2 linked regions of the Phragmitibacter flavus genome follow. The protein of the gene in region 1 interacts with the protein of each later gene in a pairwise test. Links are inferred from orthologs where the notes say so. Each region holds a gene or a part of one and is shown in the gene's direction. Other genes may lie near its edges.

What was found.
Region 2: the proteins of priA (region 1) and FEM03_RS09295 interact in binary tests that used the Escherichia coli proteins (3 or more experiments, as listed by UniProt). The link is inferred for Phragmitibacter flavus from one-to-one orthologs.

The regions. Positions count from the first base shown.
Region 1 is NZ_VAUV01000005.1:11,723-14,983, reverse strand. What follows is about bases 165-3,193. They hold priA (replication restart helicase PriA), read left to right. Parts: upstream 165-540; coding sequence 541-2,847; downstream 2,848-3,193. Other genes in these bases: FEM03_RS06835 (sialidase family protein), read left to right, coding at 2,852-3,193; FEM03_RS06845 (TorF family putative porin), read left to right, coding at 165-400. Also shown: more of FEM03_RS06845, read left to right, coding at 1-164; more of FEM03_RS06835, read left to right, coding at 3,194-3,261.
Region 2 is NZ_VAUV01000006.1:217,740-220,680, forward strand. What follows is about bases 1-2,709. They hold FEM03_RS09295 (single-stranded DNA-binding protein), read left to right. Parts: upstream 1-954; coding sequence 955-1,464; downstream 1,465-2,709. Other genes in these bases: pth (aminoacyl-tRNA hydrolase), read left to right, coding at 1-541; rpsF (30S ribosomal protein S6), read left to right, coding at 538-822; rfbB (dTDP-glucose 4,6-dehydratase), read left to right, coding at 1,793-2,709. Outside these bases: more of rfbB, read left to right, coding at 2,710-2,872; tmk (dTMP kinase), read left to right, coding at 2,934-2,941. UniProt on the Escherichia coli protein: Plays an important role in DNA replication, recombination and repair. Binds to ssDNA and to an array of partner proteins to recruit them to their sites of action during DNA metabolism. Acts as a sliding platform that migrates on DNA via reptation.

The DNA.
Region 1 (3,261 bases):
TCAACACTACAAGTATCTTGGCAACGCAGGCGACCTCTTTGAAGACATCAACGAAGTTGGCGCACTGGTCTCCACCACCCTTGGTCCTGTTGACTTCAGCGGCGGCGCTTACTATGACGAAACCGCCGACGGTTTCTACTTCGAAGCAGGCATCTCCAAAGCCATCGAAATCACCGACCGTATCAGCCTCGTTCCAGCAGCTCTCGTCAGCTATGCGATCGACTACTACGGCGTTGACGGCTTCAACCACGTCAAAGCAGGTGTCTCGCTTCCAATCAAGCTCACCGACACCGCTACCCTGACCCCTTATGTGGCCTACAACCTGCCAATCGACGCCCTTGATGACCTCGGCGAAGACGAGCAGCTCTACGGCGGCATCAGCCTCAGCGTCAGCTTCTAATTCTTAAGCTGAATTTACTTCAGCTTGTTCCAAAGCCTTCCGGGAAACCGGAAGGCTTTTTTCTTTCTTTCGTTTGTCCCCCTCCCTTCAACAGGCAAAAGTCCCCCCCGATCTCAAATCTCAAATTTTAGATTTCCGCCATGCCCGACCAACCCTCCCTCTTCTCCGGCATGGATGGCGACGCCCCAACCTCTCCACCACCACCCACCACGCCCCAACGCATCGCCCGCGTCCTTCTCGAAGAAACCGCCCTCGAACTCGACTACCTGATCCCCGACGACCTGGCCGCCCGCATCCAACCCGGCACCCGCGTCCACATTCCGCTGCAAAACCGCAAGGAAACCGCCGTCGTCCTGCAAATTCTCGATGACTCCCCCTTTGCCGACAAACTCAAACCCATCTCCAGCACCGTCGGCAGCCGGCCCATGTTCACCGCGACCCTGCTGCAGCTCGCGCAATGGACCTCCCAATACTACCTCAGTCCCGTCCGCCAGGTCCTCCGCGCCATGCTGCCCGAAGCCGTGCGCAGCAAACCCGAAACCTTTCTCTCCGACAGCCACCTCACCCTCACCAATCCCCCCGACGCCGAAGCCCTCGAAAAACTCCAAAAGACCGCCCCCCTTCAAGCCCGCATCATTCATCTCCTACAATCCAGCGGCGGGGAAGCCACCCTCAGCCAGCTTCGCCAGCAGCTCCACTCCGCCACCCAGGTTGTCCATGCCCTCGTGCGCAAAAATATCATCAGCCGCAGCGAAGTCCGCGTCGAACGCGACCCTTTCCAGGACGAGGAATTCCTCCCCAGCTCCCCGCTCACCTTCACCGAAGAACAGCAGGCCGCCTTCACCCAAATCCTCCTCAACCTCAACACCCCCGCCGACGAAAGAAAACCCATCCTCCTCCACGGCGTCACCGGCTCCGGCAAAACCGAACTCTACCTCCAGGCCATCGCCCACGTTCTCACCCAAAATCAAACCGCCCTCGTCCTCGTCCCCGAAATCTCCCTCACCCCTCAAACCATCGAACGCTTCAAATCGCGCTTCTCCGACCGCAAAGAACGCATTGCCGTCCTTCACTCCCACCTCTCCGAAGGCGAGCGCCACGACGAATGGTTCAAGATCCACGAAAACCGCGCCGACATCGTCATCGGGGCCCGCTCCGCCATCTTCGCCCCCCTTCAAAACCTCGGCATCATCGTCGTCGACGAGGAACACGAACCCTCCTACAAACAAGATGAAAACCCCCGCTACCACGCCCGCGACCTCGCCATCGTCCGCGCCAAACTCGAAAAATGCCCCGTCCTCCTCGGCAGCGCCACCCCGTCACTCGAAACCTGGACCAACGCCCGCTCCGGCAAATACCTGCATCTCCACCTCACCAAACGCACCGACCACAAAACCCTCCCGCTGATCCGCGTCGTCGACATGCGCCTCGAAAAACGCAAAACCAAAGACGGCGTCGCCATCCTCTCCGAAGTCCTGCGCATCGCCATTCAACGCCGGCTCGACCAGGGCGAACAAATCATCCTTTTTCTCAACCGCCGCGGATTCAACACCGCCGTCACCTGCCTCGACTGCGGCACCACCGTCCGCTGCCCCGACTGCGACATCCCCTTCACCTTCCACAAAACCGACAACCGCCTCGTCTGCCACGTCTGCGGCATGCGTTCCCTCCCTCCCAAAAAATGCGCCCAATGCAACACCCCCACGTTGCTCTTCGGCGGCTTCGGAACCGAACGAGCTGAAGCCACCCTGCGCACCGTCTTCCCCACCGCTCGCATCGCCCGCGTCGACACCGACGTCATGAACCGCAAAAACCAGCTCCGCGACACCCTGCGCGACTTCCGCTCCCAAAAAATCGACCTCCTCATCGGCACCCAGATGATCGCCAAAGGCCTCGACTTCCCCAACGTCACCCTCGTCGGCGTTCTCAATGCCGACCTCTCCCTCAACCTCCCCGACTTCCGCGCCGCCGAACGCACCTTCCAGCTCCTCACCCAGGTCGCCGGACGCGCCGGACGCGGCGAAATCAAAGGTGAAGTCCTCATCCAAACCTACGCCCCCCACAGTCCGGCCATCCAGTTCGCCCGTCATGCCGACTACGATGGCTACGCCGAACAGGAACTCGAACACCGCTCCAACTTCGGTCCCTATCCCCCCCACACCCATGCCATTCTCATCGGCTCAAGAAGCAAACAAGCCGCCCTCGCCGAGTTCACCCTGCAAAACCTCGCCACCAAACTTAAAAAATCCCTCCCCAACGGCACCATCATCCACGATCCCTGCCCCAGCCCTTTGGCAAAAGCCCACGGCCAGTATCGTTTCCAGCTCCTTCTCCTTACCGATAAAATCCGCCCCCTCCTTGCCCAACTCAAAGCCACCCTCACCGACATGACCTTCCCCGAAGAAGTCATCGTCACTTGGGACATCGATCCCACCACCTTGATGTGATGATGTGACGACCTTCGGCATAACCGAAAAGAAACCCGCCCGCCATGCGTTGTCTTTTGTCGAAGCGAAGATCATCATGAAAACCGTCACCATCCTCACCGCCATGCTGGCGCTCATCACCGTCGGATTCGCCGAAAAGCGCGATTCAGGTTCGCGAGAACCAACCCCGATCTGCGTGACGGCGAACGACTTGTCGATCGCCACCGGACAACCTTCGCTGGTGCTCATGTCGAACGGCTCGGTGCACATTCCCGTGTGGTCCCTGTCCGGCGGCACCGTGGGTCAATCCGTCACCGGTCTGGTCGGCGGCCTCCCGAATGACTGCACTGCGGTGAAGGTCGAAATCGTTGTGACCTCCGAAGACGCCACCACAAGTGACCAATTTGCAGACGTTTACCGGGTCCACCTTTCGCA
Region 2 (2,941 bases), on another replicon or contig:
CCGGCATAACATTGGATTCATGGTCGTCGATGCCTTCGCCACTCAACAACGCGCCTCCTGGACGCGTGAAAGGAAGTGGGATTGCGCCGTGGCGAAACTGGAAGACGGATGGCTGCTGAAGCCATTGACCTACATGAATCTCAGCGGACAGGCCGTTGCTGCCGCCGCCAAATATTACAAGCTTGAGCCCCAGGAAGTGCTCGCCGTTTATGACGATGTCGATCTCGCGCTTGGCCGTGTGCGCCTTCGGCCGTTGGGTGGAGCGGGCGGACACAACGGCATGCGTTCGATGATTGCCCATCTTGGTGGCAATCTTTTTCCACGACTCAAGATCGGCATCGGCTTTGCCAACAATGGCCGTCCCGATGGCAGAAACCTTTCCGATCACGTGCTCGGTCGTTTCGACGAAAACGAGCAAATCCCTGTGCAGAACGCCGTGAATCGCGCGGTGGATGCCCTTAACGCCATATTGACACGCGGCTTCGAAGCCGCGATGAACACCTTCAATCAAACCGACCAACCAACGACGCCCAACCCATGAGCCGCAAATACGAAGCCCTAATCGTCCTCGATACCAAAGGTAAAGAAGACAACATTGACACCTTGGTGACCCAGTTGACCAAAGAATTCGAAGCCAACGGCGCCAGCCTCAAGCAGATCGATAACCTTGGCAAAAAGAAATTCCCTTACGCTCCACGCCACGTGGAAGGCGGCTGGTATGTGAATTTGCATTTTGAATCCGAGCCAGAGAGCGTCGACAAAATCAAGGGCTCCTTGAAGCTCAACGAGAACATCTATCAGCAGTATTACCAGCGCGCCTAAGCTGCGGCCTGGCATTTGGTAGATCTTTTCTCTCGTTCACCCCCCTTGCTCCGGCGGCACCATTTGGTGACCGCTAACGGGCGCATAAAAACCAGTCGCCAAACCATCGGCGACCTTCTATCATGCACGACTATGGCCTCGTATAACAAAGTGATGCTGATCGGGAACCTCACCAGGGACCCCGAAATTCGTTACACGCCCAAGGGCAGTGCGGTCGCCGATCTTGGACTTGCCGTCAATCGCGTCTACACCACGGAGAACAACGAGCGCCGTGAAGAAGTTACTTACATTGATGTGGTGCTTTGGTCGCGTCTGGCCGAACTCGCCGGGCAATATTTGAGCAAGGGTCGCGCCGTTTTTATCGAAGGCCGTCTGCAGATGGACACCTGGGAAGACAAGCAGACCGGGCAAAAGCGCAGCAAAATTCGTGTGGTGGGTGAGACCATGCAATTCATCGACAGCAAACGTGATGGAGATGAAGGCGGTGGTGGCGGCGGATCGAGGTCTGCGCCCCGTGGCAACAATGCCCCTGCCCCACAACGTTCGCAGTCTGACAATCGTCAACAGCGCCCGGCCGCAGCGGACGATTTTAATGAAGGCCCGATTACTGACGGTCTCGATGACGACGACATTCCGTTTTGATGTGCATTAGCACAAGGTTTCTTTAAGCCCAAGCCAGCGGAGCCCCCAAGCCACATTCCGATCTCAAGTTTCGAGTTCGTGGGCGGAACTGCCGTCCCAGCGGGACGACTCATATCAAGCCCGGCACAAGGTGCCGGGTCCAGAGCCTCCAGGAAAGCGCCCTGAAAGGACGCCTCATGCGCAAAGCGTTTCGCCGTTCTCCGTGCATGAGGCGTCCCTCCAGGAAGCAATCGACGCACAAAGCAGCACCGGAAAATTTCCTTTGTCGCGGATCAGTTATGCTTCTAAACTGCCCTCCGCTTTTCGCTCGCGACCACACCATCCTATCATGCCTGACAAACGCATTCTCGTCACCGGTGGAGCCGGTTTTATCGGTTCCAATCTCGTGCATTATTTATTGGGCAAGGCCGGAGAAGAGCTGGGGGTGACGATCAGCAAGGTGGTGAATGTGGACCTTTTGACGTATGCGGGCAACCGCAGCAGTCTGGCCAAACTCGAAGGAGACGACCGACATGTTTTCGTCCAATGTGACATTCAGGATGGGGCACAAATCGGCAAATTGCTTCGCGAGCATCAGATCAATGTGGTGATGCACCTGGCAGCAGAATCGCATGTGGATCGTTCGATTGATTCTCCCGAACCGTTCATCATGACCAACATGGTGGGGACGTTTCAAATGCTGGAGGCGGCGCGGATTTATCAAAAGGAACGTGTGGCAGGCGGGCAGAATGATTTTCGCTTTTTGCATGTGAGCACCGACGAGGTGTTTGGGTCACTGGGTCCCGATGATCCGGGATTCAGTGAGACGACGCCGTATGCGCCGAACAGCCCGTATTCCGCGAGCAAGGCGGGCAGCGATCACCTGGCACGAGCGTATTTTCACACCTTTCAGCTGCCGTTGATCACGACCAATTGTTCGAACAACTACGGTCCGTTTCAGTTTCCTGAGAAGCTGATGCCCTTGATGATCCAGAAAGTGATCCGTGGAGAGAAGCTGCCGGTTTATGGTGATGGTTCCAATGTGCGGGACTGGCTTTATGTGGAAGATCATTGTCGTGGACTGACCTTGTCAGTGTTGAGGGGCGTTCCCGGTGAGACCTACAACATTGGTGGCAAGTGCGAGATGAAGAACATTGATGTGGTGCTGGCTTTGATCGCGGCGGTGAATTCTGAAAGACCGGATTTGAATCGTGATCCGCAGGAGTTGATCACCTTTGTGCGCGACCGGCCGGGGCATGACCGGCGTTATGCGATTGATTGTTCAAAGATTGGTCGCGAGTTGGGTTGGGAGCCGCAGGAAACGTTTGAGACCGGCATGCGTAAGACGGTGCGCTGGTATCTGGACAATGCGGATTGGATTGAGGAGATCGAGCGCAAGTATCAACTGCAACGTTTGGGCGATGCGTGAGGGTAACCCCGCTGGTGATTTGCTGGCAAAAGCGTGAAGTGCGGTTAGTATTCTCCCCTGCATGAAAAG